DNA from 2 places in the Bradyrhizobium japonicum USDA 6 genome. Region 1 is predicted to be linked to the other one. Evidence: riboswitches for the same ligand, from Rfam matches in the RefSeq annotation. Region 1 holds a riboswitch; the other holds the start of a gene.

Region 1 (7,891 bases):
GGACTGGCCATGACCCTGGACGACATGGCGATGCTGGTCGGCGAGCGACAGCCGGCCGGCATACTGAACATGACCGCGGTCGACGACATAGGCGAGCGCGGAGACGCGCTGACGCGCATCATTCTCCAACCACACCGAGCGCATCACCTCGCGATAGACGGACGTGACCTGCTCGCGCGCCCGCAGATAGGCGACGACGTCGGAGCGGTCCTTCTCGGCGACGCGAAAAGCAATGCCGCGGCAGGCGCCGCCGCGGTCGAGCCCGAGCACCAGGCCCGGCTGCTCCGGCGTGCCGCGATGCACGAAGGAGTAGACACAGAGCGCGCGGTGCTCGCCGACCAGCCGCGCCGGGACGCGTTCCCTGAATTCGAAGCCCGGCCGCCACATCAGCGAGCCATAGCCGAACACCCAGAGGTCGCCCTTGGCTGTGGTGACGGAGGGGAGGGTGATTTCCGACATTTCGGGCACGGCTACCAGAACGACGCCCCCAAGCGAAGCGAATTCTCGGCCTTTCGGCGCGGCCGAACCCCGCTTACATTTGACAAAATCTGGGGCCAAAGGGTCGCCGCATGTCAGATATGACCGTTGCCACAGGCCGCCGCCCCCGCTGGGGCCTTTTCATCGCCCCCATTATCCTCCTGATCCTCGCCGTCGCGTGGAGCTGCTTCTGGTTCTATGCGGCCTCGCAGGCCGAAATCGCCGCAGACGCATGGCGGGCGCAGGAGGCCAAGTCCGGCCGCATCTATGATTGCGCCAAGCGCTCGATCGCCGGCTTCCCGTTCCGTTTCGAGGTCCAGTGTTCCGGCGCCAGCGTCGCCCTGGTGTCGCAGAACGCCAGCAAGACGCCGTTCACGGCCAGGCTCGACAACATCCTGGTCGTCGCCCAGGTCTACGATCCCAAGCGCGTCATCGCCGAATTCTCCGCGCCGGCGACGCTCACCGACGGCGTCACGCAAAACACCTTCGTGGTGAATTGGAGCAAGGGCCGCAGCAGCGTGGTCGGCCTGCCGGCGGTGCCGGATCGCGCCTCCATCGTGTTCGACGATCCCGTCATCAATCGTCTCGACAGCAGCGTGCAGGTGCCGCTCGCGCGCGCCAAGCAGGTCGAGCTGCACGGTCGCCTCGCGGACGGGTCGCCGTCGGATCATCCTGTGATCGAGACCGTGCTGCACGTCGCGCAGGGCAGCATCCAGGGCGTTCATCCCTTGCTCGCCGAGCCGTTCGAGGCGGACACGCGCGCGAAGATCACGGGTCTCTCCGACCTCACGCCAAAGCCGTGGCCGCAACGCTTCCGCGAGATCCAGGCCGCCGGCGGTCACATCGAGATCGTGCAGTCGCGCATCCAGCAGGGCGAGATGATCGCGGTCGCGGCCGGCACGCTCGGCCTCTCGGCCAATGGCCGACTCGACGGCGAATTGCAGATGACCGTGACCGGCCTCGAGCGCGTGATCCCGGCGCTCGGCATCGAGAAGATGCTGGAGGAGGGTGTGCCGCAGGCAACCCTCGACCGCGTTGCGCCGGGCGTGAAGTCGCAGGACCTCAACAATCTGTTCGGCGCACTCGACCGCGCCGTTCCCGGCCTCGGCAAGGTCATCAAGCAGAACGCCAATGCCGGCGTTGCGGCCGGCATCAATTCGATCGGCACCGAGAGCACGCTTGAGGGCAAGAAGGCGAGGAGCTTCCCGCTGAAATTCGTCGACGGCGCCGTGCTGCTCGGCCCGATCAAGGTCGGGCAGATCCCGCCGCTGTATTGATCCTCGTCATTGCGAGCGAAGCGAAGCAATCCAGACTTTCTCCCCGGAAACAGTCTGGATTGCTTCGTCGCTGCGCTTTTCGCAATGACGGAGGAGAGAGGGGTGGTTACGGCTTCTTGCCGAGCTGCGCATGCGGCCGGCCGAAATCCGGTGCCGCCGAATCCTGGCCGATCTCGACGATGCCGCGGCGGATGGCGCGGGTGCGGGTGAAGTGGTCGAACAGCGCCTCGCCGTCGCCGCGCCGGATCGCGCGGGTGAGCTTGGCGAGATCCTCGGTGAAGGTGCCGAGCATCTCCAGCACGGCTTCCTTGTTGGCGAGGAAGACGTCGCGCCACATCGTCGGGTCGGACGCCGCGATGCGGGTGAAGTCGCGAAAGCCGCCGGCCGAGAACTTGATCACCTCGGACTCCGTCACCTGCGCCAGCTCGTCGGCGGTGCCGACGATGGTGTAGGCGATCAGATGCGGCAGATGGCTGGTGATCGCGAGCACGAGATCATGATGATCCGGCGTCATGATCTCGACCTTGGCGCCCATCGCCGCCCAGAAGGCGCGCAGCCGATCGGTGGCCGCCGCATCGACGCCTTCCGGCGGCGTCAGGATGCACCAGCGGTTGATGAAGAGCTCGGCGAAACCGGAGTCGGGGCCCGAATGCTCGGTGCCCGCGACGGGATGCGCCGGCACGAAATGAATGGTCTTCGGCAGATGCGGCGCCATGTCCCTGACGATCGCGCCCTTGACCGAGCCGACGTCGGAGACGATCGCGCCCGGTTTGAGATGCGCTGCGATCTCCTGCGCCACCGGCCCGCAGGCACCGACGGGAATGCAGAGGATGACGAGATCGGCATCCTTCACCGCTTCCGCATTGGTCGCCACGACCTGGTCGACGATGCCGAGCTCCAGCACCCGCGCGCGCGTCTTCTCCGAGCGCGCGGTGGTGACGATCTCGGAGGCCAAGCCCTGGAGCTTCGCAGCGCGCGCGATCGAGCCGCCGATCAGGCCGAAGCCGATCAGCGCAACGCGCTGGAAGTGCGGTGTGGTGCTCATTTGCCGGCCAAGAAGTCGCGCAAGGCCTCGACGACGAGGCGGTTGGCCTCCTCGGTGCCGATGGTCATGCGCAGCGAATGCGGCAGGCGGTAGTTCTTCAGCGCGCGCAGCACCAGCCCGCGCTTGGTCAGATACGCGTCGGCCTCGTCCGCGGTCTTGCCCGTTTCGGGGAAGTGGATCAGCACGAAATTGGCGACGCCAGGCGTCACCTTCAGACCGAGCTTGCCGATCTCCTCGGAGAGCCAGTTGCGCCAGGTCTCGGTGAACTGCTTCGACATCGCCTGGTGCGCGGTGTCCTCGATCGCGGCGACCGCGGCATACATCGCCGGCGTCGACACGTTGAAGGGACCGCGGATGCGGTTGACCGCGTCGATGATGTGCTCCGGACCGAACATCCAGCCGACGCGCAGCGCGGCGAGGCCGTGGATCTTGGAGAAGGTGTGCGTCACCACGGTGTTCTCGGTGGTGGCGACGAGCTCGATCCCCATCTCGTAGTCGTTGCGCGAGACGTAATCGGAATAGGCGGCATCGAGCACCAGCAGCACGTGCGACGGCAGGCCGGCGCGCAGCCGCTTGACCTCGTCGAACGGCACATAGGTGCCGGTCGGGTTGTTGGGGTTGGCGAGCCAGACCAGCTTTGTCTTCGGCGTCACGGCGTTGAGGATGGCGTCGACATTGCAGGTGTGGTTGGTCTCCTGCGCGACCACGTTCTTGGCGCCGACCGCCATGGTCGCGATCGGGTAGACCAGGAAGCCGTGGGTGGTCGATATCGCCTCGTCGCCGTGGCTGAGATAGGTGTGGGCGAGCAGATTGAGGATCTCGTCCGAGCCGGCGCCGCAGATGATGCGGTTGGGGTCGAGCCCGAACGAACGGCCGATCGCTTCGCGCAGCACGCGCGAGGTTCCTTCCGGATAGTCTTCCAGATGCGCCGCCACGTTCCTGAACGCCTCGATCGCCTTGGGCGAGGGCCCGAACGGCGTCTCGTTGGCCGAGAGCTTGAACACCTTGCGGCCCGGCTCAGCCACCGGGCTCTTGCCGGGCGTGTAGGGCGCAATATCGAGAATGCCGGGATTCGGCACGGGGCGGGACATCTTCAACTCCGGAAGTAGCTTTAGGCGGTTCGCGATCTACGATTTCGACCCGGTCGGGGGCACCGTATAGCGCGTTGCGTGGCTGCCGACGAGGGCCGTGGAGCGCACCGAGGCCCCCGCCTCGATCAGGGCAGCCTTGATTTTGTCGATGCTGGTCGCGCTCGTGACCGAGACCAGCAGCGCCGCGCCGTCGAAGGCGGTATCCGGCACCGCCACGATCTCGGCGAGCGGCGACAGGGCGCGGGCGACCTCGGCGTTCCACCCGGATACGCGCACGCTGAAGGTCTCGACCTCAGTCACCACGGCGCTGTCGGCGACGCGCGAGATCGCAAACACCGGCAGTGAAGCCGGATGGTCGGCGCGCTCGACGAAGGGCATCCGCGCGATGATCTTCGGCACGCCGTCGGCTTCAAGCTCCAGCCACCATGGCGTGCGGCTCGAGGTTGCCGAGACCAGCGCCAGGTCGCCCTTGGATTTCGCCACCGCCTCGACCGCGGCCTGCGCGCTGAAATGCGCGACGTAAGGCACCGTGAAGCCGAAATGGAAGCGCACGGAATCGCGCATGGCCGGCTCGCTCACCGAGATGTCGGCATGCACGGAGAACGGCGCCTGCACATAGGTGAAGGTCGAGATGATGACGCGCCAGATGCTCTCGACCGTGTCGAGCGGCAGGATGCCGCGATGGCGCTGGACGATGTCGCGCATCATCGAGGCCTCGCGCGCCGGGCGGAAAGCCGAGCCGACCTCCTGGGTCTGCTTCACCTGGATCAGGCGGTCGATGATGTCGCCGCGCTGCATCAGGAGACGATGCATGCCCTCGTCGATCGCGTCGATCTCCTTGCGCAATTCCTGGAGCGATGGTGGCGCGGGCGGACGGTGGGACATATCTGACTGGACTGTTGAGAGGCGTTCCAATGCGGATCGGCCAGGCAAGCTGGTAGGTTCGGATCCGCTGCGATCGATATCCTGATTAGGCAGTCGGGGCGGCGAAAGCAAAGAGAAATGACGTCCTTTTGGGCTGATGTAACAGAGACGAATTTGGCTAATCCGGACCGCGACTTGACGAAAACCGCCCAAGACAGTACGTTTTGCCTGTTCCGTGGTCATTTGAGCCGGCCGGCTTGCAGCCACGTTAAAAAACTCGCTAAACAGGCCGGGGACCCTTTCGATCCCGGCCGAACCAATCGTTCAGGCCGGGTTTTTCATGGCCTGATGTTCACTGCGATCGAACGTCTGATCGCAAACGAGGTCGATGTCAGAGATGGGTGGCGTCAAGTCTGTGCCGAGTCCCGCGATCAGTGCCGACGACCGGTCGCATGAGGCGGATCATCCGAATTCGCAGGTCGCGCAGTTCGGCGCCGAGCAGCCGCTGCGGCTCGATTGCGGCATCGATCTCACCCCGTTCCAGATCGCCTACCAGACCTATGGCGAGCTCAACGCCGATCGCTCCAACGCGGTGCTGATCTGCCATGCGCTGACGGGAGATCAGCATGTCGCCAACGTGCATCCCGTCACCGGCAAGTCGGGCTGGTGGGAGACGCTGGTCGGTCCCGGCCGGCCTCTTGATCCTCAGCACTACTTCATCATTTGCGCCAACGTGATTGGCGGCTGCATGGGTTCGACCGGGCCGGCCTCGATCAATCCGGCGACCGGCAAGGTGTGGGGCCTGGATTTCCCCGTCATCACCATTCCCGACATGGTGCGCGCGCAGGCGATGCTGATCGACCGGCTCGGCATCGACACGTTGTTCGCGGTGGTCGGCGGCTCGATGGGCGGCATGCAGGTGCTGCAATGGACCGCGGCCTATCCCAAGCGCGTGTACTCCGCGCTGGCGATTGCCTGCGCAACGCGGCACTCGGCCCAGAACATCGCTTTCCACGAGCTCGGCCGCCAGGCAGTGATGGCCGATCCCGACTGGCACAACGGCCGCTACACGGATCAGGGCATCCATCCGCATCGCGGACTTGCGGTGGCACGGATGGCCGCGCACATCACCTATCTTTCGGACGCCGCGCTGCATCGCAAGTTCGGCCGCCGCATGCAGGACCGCGAGCTGCCGACCTTCTCGTTCGACGCCGATTTCCAGGTCGAGAGCTATCTGCGCTACCAGGGCTCGTCCTTTGTCGAGCGGTTCGACGCCAACTCCTATCTCTATCTGACCCGCGCGATGGACTATTTCGACATCGCTGGCGACCACGGCGGCGTGCTGGCGAAGGCGTTCGCGGGCATCGAGACGCGCTTCTGCGTGGTCTCCTTCACCAGCGACTGGCTGTTCCCGACCTCGGAATCGCGCGCACTGGTGCATGCGCTGAACGCGTCGAGCGCGCGGGTGTCGTTCGCCGAGATCGAGACCGATCGCGGCCACGACGCCTTCCTGCTCGACGTGCCCGAATTCTTCGATATCGCCCGGGCCTTCCTGCAATCGGCAGGGAAGGCGCGCGGGCTCACCGCCAGGATTGACTGACAAGGACGGCTAGCGATGTCTGTGCAGGAAGTGCTGCCGCTGGGCGGCGTTGCGACGGAGCAGTCCGGCCAGTTTCGCGCCGATCATCTGCTGGTCGCCGAGATGGTCAAGCCCGGCTCGAAAGTGCTCGACGTCGGCTGCGGCGAGGGCGATTTGCTCCAGTTACTGGAGACCCGCGGTATCGACGGGCGCGGCATCGAGCTGTCGCGCGAGGGCGTCAATCGCTGCGTCGCCAAGGGCCTCGCGGTGGTGCAGGGCGATGCCGACACCGATCTCGTCAACTATCCCGACGACGCCTTCGATTACGTCATCCTGTCGCAGACGCTGCAGGCGACGCGGCAGCCGCGGGTCGTGCTGGAGAATCTGCTGCGCATCGGCCGCCGCGCCATCGTGTCGTTCCCGAATTTCGGCTTCTGGAAGATGCGGCTCCAGCTCCTGGTCGGCGGCCACATGCCGCGCACCGAGAATCTGCCGGCGACCTGGTACGACACCGCCAACATCCATTTCTGCACTATCAAGGATTTCGTTGAGCTCTGCGACGCGATCGACGTCAAGATGGAGCGCGCCGAGGCGCTGGATCTGTACGGCCGTCCATTGCGGCTGCGATTGCCGTGGTGGGTGTGGAACATGTTCGGCGAGCAGGGCGTGTTTCTGCTCACGCGCGGGCAGGGGAAGTAGCTTCTCGTCACTGCGGGCGCAGTGAATCCGGCAGGCGCCCACCCCGAGCGGTCGGCCGGATATCTCGTGCGGGCAACTAGACTAAAGTACTCGACTCGGCGGCCGGCCAAAGTTGAGCCTCTCGGTTGCATGTCCTCATTTCCTTAAGTCATAATGTTGCTGGGGAAATGGCCAGGGGCTGAGACTATGGGTAGAGCGCTGCCGGCACTTGCTGTGCTGTTCAGTGTCAGCTTGACGTGCGAACCAGTATTCGCCCAGAGCGGCGGCGACATCGTCAACATCTTCGGCGGCCTTGTTCAGTCCGCCATCAACCAGGCCATCCAGGCCGAGTGGCGCAAGCTTCCGCCGGCCGAGATTTCCTGCATCGACGATAATCTTCGCCAGCGTGGCACGTCCGTCGGACAGGTGATCCAGCAGGGCTTCAGTCCCAGCGACGGCCGGCTTGCCGAGCTGCGCCGCGTCTGCCGAACCGGGCTCGTGCAAAATCCGACGAACCTCGCCTCGAGCCCGAGCGTGATCTCGATCTATGCGGTCGACGGCCTCAGCCTCGGCGCGAAGGTCAGCTTCGAAAGCTCCGTCTATCGGCAGTACCAATGTAGTCCCAGCGAGCAGTTCAACGGCTTTACCTGGTGCGCACGCAAGGTGCCGGAAAGCTCGAAACGAGGGCCGTTCGTATCGTCCTACTCGATCCTGCATTCGCCCGACGGCACGGTCTCTTACGTGAACCGGTTCTTGGAGCCGGCCTGGTTCAGCGGCAACGAGGCGAATGAGGATATCGCGCGACTTGCGAAAAAGTACGGGGCCCAGCCCAACGTGATGGCAATGCCGCAAATCGACGGCCTGCAAGGGCTCATGGCCA
Region 2 (7,891 bases), 350 kb from region 1:
GCGATGCCGTGCAGGCTGCTCCGGCCGCGCCCCCGGCCTGCGAATTGCCATCCTATCTACTCACCACTGACAGCCAGCTTCCGAGGGTCGCCGATGCCATCAAGGCCGGCAAACCGCTCGAAATCCTGGTCATCGGCAGCCGTTCGACCACGATTCCGGCTTCGGAGGACAGCTCCTATCCGGCGCGCATGCAGGCCATCCTGCAGGACAGGCTGCTGCCGTCGGAGACCGTGCACGTCTCCGTAGAAATACAGAGCAAGAAGACGGCCGAGGAGGCGGCCGCCACCTTCGTTAAGCTGATGGAAGCAAAAAGGCCTACTTTGGTCATCTGGCAGACCGGGACTGTGGATGCTATCCGAGCGATTGATCCCGATGATTTTCGCGGGGCGGTGACCGAAGGGGTTTCCGCGTTGCAAAAAGCAGGGGCTGACGTCGTGTTGATGAACTTGCAGTACAGCCCGCGTACCGAAACCATGATCTCGGTGCCGCCCTATCTCGACAATATGCGGGTGGTGGCGCAGGAGCATGACATCCCGCTGTTCGACCGTTTCGCGATCATGCGGCAGTGGAACGATCAGGGTCAGTTCGACCTGTTCAGCCCGTCCCGCGGGCCAGAGCTGGCGAAACAGGTCCATGATTGCCTTGGCCGGGCGTTGGCACAGTTCGTGATCGACGCAGCCCATCTGGGGCCGGCTGAGCAGCAAAATTGAGGTCTAGCGTTAATGAGTTCTCTCCGCCCTTTTTGCCTGACGGCATGGCTGGCTGCCCCCGCGGCGGCTCTGCTGTTGCTGACGCCGGTGTCGCTGGCACCGGTGCAGGCGCAGGCGACGCAGGCAACGCCCGCGCCGCAGCAGGCCGCTAGTCCGGCTTCCACGTCGCCCTCCCAGACCACCGTCGCCGCGACGTCCCACGAGCAGCGCGGCGTGACCGCGCGCGCCATCGACAAGGTGAAGCAGGTCGCGAAATCCGCCGGCGACATTTTCAGCCGCGTGCCCTGCCTCACGCCGAAGGGTGGCTCGAAGACCATGGGCTCGCTGCCGCATGTCGCGGGCAAGCTCGCCGCCGGCAAACCCGTCGTGATCGTCGCGTTCGGCTCGTCGTCGACGGCCGGCTATGGCGCGAGCTCGCCCGATTTCAATTATCCGAACCGTCTCGCCGCGCAGCTCCGCCGGCAATATCCGACCGCCGACATCACCGTCATCAACGCCGGCGTCGGCGGCGAGGACGCGCCCGAGATGATGAAGCGCCTCCAGAAGGAGGTGATCGACGTGCATCCGGATCTCGTGATCTGGCAGGTCGGCACCAATGCGGTGCTGCGCAATCTCGATCCCGGTGACACCGCCAAGATGGTCGAGGACGGCATCTCCCGCATCCAGGCCGCCGGCGGTGCCGACATCGTGCTGGTCGATCCGCAATATTCGCCGGCCGTCAACCAGCGCAAGGAGAGCGCCGGCAAGATAGTGCACCTGCTCGGCAAAGTCGCCGAGCTTCGTCACGTCGGCATCTTCCCGCGTTTCGAGGTGATGCGCGACTGGCACGAAAATCAATCGATCCCGGTCGAGAGTTTCGTGATCGCCGACGGCCTGCATATGAACGATTGGGGTTATGCCTGCTTCGCCCAGCTCCTCGGCGACGACATCATCCGCTCCGTCGGCCAGATCAAGCTCGGCGTCAACGTGCCCGCGGACGTGCGGACGTATCGGCCGATGTGAGCTTCCGTAGGGTGGGCAAAGGCGCGCCATTCGCGCGCCGTGCCCACCATCTATCGGCGATATGATCGTGAATGGTAGGCACGCTCCGCTTTGCCTACCCTACGATTCCGAGCTCGTGGAGCCCTCACGCCTTCTCCAGCGCTGCGGTCAGATCCTCGATCAGATCATCCGCATGCTCGAGCCCCGCCGAGAAGCGGATGAAGCCCTCGCTGATGCCGAGCGCGGCGCGGTCTTCCGGCTTGAGGCGCTGATGCGTCGTGGTCGCCGGATGCGTGACGAGGCTCTTGGCATCGCCGAGATTGTTCGAGATTTTTGCAAGCTTGAGCTCGTTGAGCACGCGGAACGCGCCCTGCTTGCCGCCCTTGACCTCGAAGCCGACCAGCGTCGAGCCGCCGCGCATCTGCTTCTTCACGAGAGCTGCCTGCGGATGATCGGCGCGGCCGGGATAGACCAGCCGTGAAATCTTCGGATGGCTCGCCAGCACGTCGGCGATGCGTCCCGCCGTCTCGGTCTGCGCGCGCACGCGCACACCGAGCGTTTCCAGGCCCTTGAGCAGGACCCACGCGTTGAACGGCGAGATCGACGGGCCGGTCTGGCGCATGAAATTGTGGATGTGCTCGGCGATGAACGCTTCCGACGACAGGATGATGCCGCCGAGACAACGGCCCTGGCCGTCGATGTGCTTGGTCGCGGAATAGACCACGACGTCGGCCCCTAGCGCGAGCGGGCTCTGCCAGATCGGCGTCGCGAACACGTTGTCGACGACGAGCCGCGCGCCGCCGCTGTGCGCGATCTCGGCGATCCCTGGAATGTCGAGCACGTCGAGCGTCGGATTGGTCGGGCTCTCCAGGAAGAACGTCTTGGTGTTCGGCCTCAAGGCGCGCTGCCATTGGTCGAGATCGAGGCCGTCGACCAGCGTGGTCTCGATGCCGTAGCGCGGCAAGAGGTCCTGAATGACGTAGAGGCACGAGCCGAACAGGGCGCGGGAAGCGACCACGTGATCGCCGGCCTTGAGCGGCGCCAGGATCGCGGTCGTCACCGCGGCCATGCCGGTCGCCGCCGAGCGGGCGGCTTCGGCGCCTTCGAGCTCGATCATGCGGCGCTCGAACATCGCGATGGTCGGGTTGGAGTAGCGCGAATAGATGAAGCCGGGGTCCTCGCCCTTGAACCGCGCCTCGCACTCCTCGGCGCTGTTGTAGACGTAGCCCTGGGTCAGGAACAGCGCCTCCGACGTCTCGCCATATTGCGAGCGCAGGGTGCCGGAATGGACCAGACGGGTTTCGGGACGGTAGTTGGCGGTCGACTTCGACATAGGTACCTCCGACATGACCGTCTCGTCGAAAACGGTCACAAAAAAACCGGCCTGGATATCTCCACGGGCCGGGATCACAGAGGTCCCCGGCCTGTTTAGCGACTTATTTAACGTGGCTGCAAGCCGGCCGGCTCAAATCACCACGGGATAAGTCATGCTCATATTCCGCAATGCCCTTTTCGTCAAGGCGTCCATCGGATAGCCGTAAAAAGCTGTATTTTCCGCATGTCCGGATACATTTGCCCCCTGACGAGGACCCAAGTTTGACGTTCACGGTCGCCGCCGACGCCAATGGTATCCTGCCCGACCGCATGATCGCGGCGATGGCGGAAGCGGGGCTGATCCTGCCTGCCTACGATTTCGTCGAGAGCCAGATCCAGCCGGCGAGCCTCGACCTCCGCCTCGGCGATATCGCCTATCGCGTTCGCGCCAGCTTCCTGCCCGGTCCCGGCGCGACCGTCGCCGAGCGCATCGACGAGTTGAAGTTGCACGAGTTCAGCCTCACCGATGGCGCGGTGCTGGAGACCAACTGCGTCTACATCGTGCCGCTCCTGGAAAGCCTGGCGCTGCCGCCGGAGATCGTCGCGGCCGCCAACCCGAAAAGCTCGACCGGCCGGCTCGATGTCTTCACTCGCGTCATTGCCGACGGCACCCGCCGCTTCGACATGATCGGCGCCGGCTATCACGGCCCGCTCTACGCCGAGATCAGCCCGAAGACGTTTCCGGTGCTGGTCAGCGAGGGCTCGCGCCTGAGCCAGGTGCGCTTCCGCACCGGCGATGCCATCCTCAACATCGACGATCTCGAGGCGCTGCACGCGACCGAGCGTCTCGTCGATCTCGACGATGCCGATCTCACCGGCGGCGTCGCCGTTTCCGTCGACCTCTCCGGCGAGAAGGCCAACGGCTTCGTCGGCTATCGCGCCAAGCGCCACACCGGCGTCGTCGACGTTGACCGCCGCTCCGGCTACGCGGTGGAGGATTTCTGGGAGCCGATCTCGGCGCGTCCCGACGGCAGCCTGATCCTCGATCCCGGCGAGTTCTACATCCTCGCTTCCAAGGAAGCCGTGCAGGTGCCGCCCGATTACGCCGCGGAGATGGTGCCGTTCGATCCCCTGGTCGGCGAGTTCCGCGTGCACTATGCCGGCTTCTTCGATCCCGGCTTCGGCTATGCCGGCGCCGGGGGGCAGGGCGCGCGCGCCGTGCTCGAAGTACGCTCGCGCGAGGTGCCGTTCATCCTCGAGCACGGCCAGATCGTCGGCCGTCTCGTCTACGAGAAGATGCTGGCGCGCCCCGACGCGATGTACGGCCAGCGCATCGGCTCGAACTACCAGGCGCAGGGGCTCAAACTATCGAAGCATTTTCGGGTGTAGTGCTGGCCTCACTCTCCGCCGTGATGCCCCGGCTTGACCGGGGCATCCAGTACGCCGCAACCTATCGGCTCTACAACAGATGCCTCTGGAATACTGGATCGCCCGATCCCGTCTCCGCCAAGGGCTTCGCCGGGCCAACAACTCACTCGGCCGCCGAAGCCTTAGCGAAGGCGGCAAGTCGGGCGATGACACCGAATGTGTGGCAGGATACGAACCAAGTTCCGGCTACGTGCGAGGCCTCCCGATGAGCCATCCATCCGAACTCGACGCAAGGATCGTCGATGACGTCGCGGACGCGCTGATCTATTCCGATCGAGCGGGCACGATCACACGCTGGAATCGGGCATCAACCACGCTGTTCGGCTTCTCGGCGGACGAGGTGCTCGGCCAGAACCTCGATCTGATCATTCCCGAACATCTGCGCGCCGCGCACTGGAAGGGCTTCGAAGCTGCGCTTGCCACCGGCGCGATGAAGCTCGCGGGCAGGCCGACGCTGACCCGCGCGCTGCACAAGAGCGGACGCAAGCTCTACATCGAGATGACCTTCGCGCTGGTGCGCGATGCCGGCGGTGCCGTGGTCGGATCGGTCGCGATGGCGCGCGACGTCACCGAACGCGTCGAGCGCGAGCGCGCGGCCAGGCTTGCGCAAAAATCGTGATGCGGAATTGACGGGCCAGCGTGCAGGGCACTCTGCCTGAGCGTCAGGTTGTCTCGCACCTGTCGCAGTGACACACTCGATCAAAACAACGATCGGGAGCGAACATGACCGCCGCAACAGACGCAGCACAGGAAGCGCAATGGAAGCGCTGGCGCGCGGTCGCCGACCTCTATCACGCCTACTTCACCGGCCTCATCCTCACCGTCGTCACGCGGCGCGGCACGGCGGATGCTGCCGAATTCGTGTTCCGCGTGTTTCGCCGCCAGCAGCAGGAGCGCTTCCTGCCGGGGCTCGAAAAGCTCGGTCTCAGTCATCTGCCGCCGGCGGTGGCCGCCGCGCAATATCACTATCTCTCCAACTGGATCGGCGGCGTGCATGTCGAGTACATGTATGAGAGCGACCGCAAAGCCTGGATCCGCTATCCGCCGCCGCGCTGGATCTGGAAGGGCACCGCGATCTGCGGCGTGCCGGGCGAGGTGAGCCGCGCGATGCTGCGCGGCTGGCACGCCAACAATGGCGTCGCGCTCGGCGATCTCAGGCTCGGCTTCGTCTGCACCAAGCAGAGCGTCGACGGTCAGGACGGGCTCGAAGGCTATTATCATCAGTACGACCACCCGCTCGAGCTGGATCAGCGCCTGGTGTTCGCGCGCCATCTGGAAGCGCCGTTGTTCGACGCCAAGACCGCGCCTGCCTTGCCCGTCGCGAGCTGGCCGAAGCCGCGGCTGGAAAAAGCCTACCGCAACTACGCGATGGAATATGTGCGCACCGCCGCGCCCGTCATGGTGCAATTGTTCGGCCCGGAAGACGCCGGCTATCTCCTGCACCTCACCGGCAAGCTGATCGGGATGCAGTATTTTGACGAGGTCGCGGCGGCGCTGTCTATGGGCCGCGGTGGCGCGCGCGAGTTCGCAGCGTTCCTGAATGCGCTGTTTGCCGCGCAGGATGACTCTGCCGAGACGACAGGATCGGAAGGCACGTTTGAATTTCGCCAGCGGAGCTGGAAGCTGATGGATGACGTCGCCGACTATCATCGCGGCTGCGCCAAGGTGCTGGAAGGGTTGTTCGAGGGGCTCGCTGCCGGATGCGGGCGGCACATCGGCGTGCACCTGCGCCCGACAGCGGGCGGTCGGCCGCCGCTGGTCTGGACCATTGAGTAATTCCACCACTTGAAATGCGCTGCCGCAGGGCACGCCTGCATACGGCGCAGGAGGAATCGGTAATTGCCGTGCTAAGCCTTTCATCGCGCCTTCCGCGCGAAGAAATTTATTGGCACACCTACGCATTGCCGCGCCGCAAATGGCCTGTGCCCGGGAGAGGACATGTCCGACATCGCCGAAATTCCGGTCGATGAACAAGAGCGGCCGCTGCCGCTGCCTCCGCGCCCGGTGCGAAGCGCGCTGATGGACGGGCCGATTCTGCGCACGCTGCTCGGTCTCGCCTGGCCGAACGTGGTCGCGCTGTCGGCCGGCACCTGTGTGGTGATCGCGGAGACCTCCTATATCGGCCGGCTCGGCGTCGAGGCGCTGGCAGCAATGGCGCTGGTGTTTCCGACAGTGATCCTGACCATGACGATGTCCGGCGGCGCCATGGGCGGCGCCGTGGCGTCGGCCATCGCGCGGGCGCTCGGCGCAGGCGATCGCGAGCGCGCCAGCACGCTCGCCGCGCATGCGCTGCTGATCGGCATCACCTTCGGCCTCGTCTTCATGCTGGGCATGCTGATCTTCGGGCCGCGCGTTCTGGAAATGCTCGGCGGCCGCGGGGATGTGCTGACGCATGCGGTCGCCTACACGCAGGTGTTTTTCGGCGGGGCCGTGCTGCCCTGGCTGCTCAACACCATGGCCGGCGTGTTGCGCGGCACCGGCAACATGAAGCTGCCGTCGTTCCTGATTCTCAATTCGGCGGCCTGGCAGGTCGTGCTCGGCGGCACGCTTGGCCTCGGGCTCGGCCCGGTGCCGCAGCTCGGCATGCGCGGCGTCGCCGCCGGCGCGCTGATCGCCTATTCGATGAACATCTGCGTGATGGGCTGGTACCTGTTCTCCGGCCGCGCCCGTGTCGTGCCAAGACTGCGCGGCCTGCGCATCCAATGGGCGATGTTCTTCGATATCCTGAAGGTCGGCGCCATTGCCTGCTTCTCGCCGCTGCAATCGGTGCTGACGATCTCGATCTTCACGCACATGCTGGCGAAGTTCGGCACTGCGATTCTTGCCGGTTACGGCATCGGCGCGCGGCTCGAATTCCTGCTGACCTCGATCGCGTTCTCGTTCGGCATCGCCTCGGTGCCGATGATCGGCATGGCGGTCGGCGCCGGCCGCATCGCCCGCGCGCGGCGCATTGCCTGGATCGCCGGCGCGAGCGCATTCATTGCCGTCGGCGCGCCGGCGTGCCTGGTCGCGACCTTCCCGGATCTCTGGGTCAACATCTTCACCGACAGCGCCACCGTGCGCGCGACCAGCCATCAATATCTGTCGACGGTGGCGCCGTTCTACGCCTTCATCGGGCTCGCCTCGACGATGTATTTCTCGTCGCAGGGCGCAGCCAAGGTGATCGGGCCGGTGCTGGCGCAGACCGCGCGCCTGATCTACATCGCGGCGATCGGCTGGTGGCTGTCGACACATGACGCCACCGCGCAGAGCTTCTTCTGGCTGGCCGCCAGCTCGATGGTCGTGCTCGGCCTGCTCTCGTGCTCCAGCGTGGTGCTGACACGCTGGGGGCCGCGTGAGAGCAAGGCTGCGATCAGGCCTGCTCTCTCGGGTATTGCCGACTAGCGGTGCCTGTGGCGGCGATGGCCGCCACCGCCGGCATTGGCGAGCCGCATCAGTTGCGGGATCATCGCCATCAT

What was found. Region 1 has a riboswitch for S-adenosylmethionine ahead of metX (homoserine O-acetyltransferase MetX). Riboswitches for the same ligand answer to the same signal wherever they lie in the genome.
Region 2: linked by a shared signal. The riboswitch ahead of BJ6T_RS05520 (O-succinylhomoserine sulfhydrylase) and the one ahead of metX (homoserine O-acetyltransferase MetX) in region 1 are both predicted to bind S-adenosylmethionine.

The regions. Positions count from the first base shown of each region.
Region 1 covers NC_017249.1:1,565,444-1,573,334, forward strand. The annotation lists gene BJ6T_RS07285 (gamma-glutamylcyclotransferase) at 1-459, opposite strand, end outside; gene BJ6T_RS07290 (DUF2125 domain-containing protein) at 570-1,754, shown strand; gene BJ6T_RS07295 (prephenate/arogenate dehydrogenase family protein) at 1,861-2,799, opposite strand; gene hisC (histidinol-phosphate transaminase) at 2,796-3,890, opposite strand; gene BJ6T_RS07305 (chorismate mutase) at 3,927-4,775, opposite strand; SAM riboswitch at 4,980-5,059, shown strand; gene metX (homoserine O-acetyltransferase MetX) at 5,152-6,354, shown strand; gene metW (methionine biosynthesis protein MetW) at 6,370-7,032, shown strand; gene BJ6T_RS46970 (hypothetical protein) at 7,219-7,891, shown strand, end outside.
Region 2 covers NC_017249.1:1,210,610-1,218,500, forward strand. The annotation lists gene BJ6T_RS05510 (SGNH/GDSL hydrolase family protein) at 1-710, shown strand, start outside; gene BJ6T_RS05515 (SGNH/GDSL hydrolase family protein) at 723-1,712, shown strand; gene BJ6T_RS05520 (O-succinylhomoserine sulfhydrylase) at 1,837-3,024, opposite strand; SAM riboswitch at 3,099-3,178, opposite strand; gene BJ6T_RS05525 (2'-deoxycytidine 5'-triphosphate deaminase) at 3,288-4,394, shown strand; gene BJ6T_RS05530 (PAS domain-containing protein) at 4,639-5,052, shown strand; gene BJ6T_RS05535 (hypothetical protein) at 5,157-6,209, shown strand; gene BJ6T_RS05540 (MATE family efflux transporter) at 6,372-7,817, shown strand; gene BJ6T_RS05545 (hypothetical protein) at 7,814-7,891, opposite strand, start outside.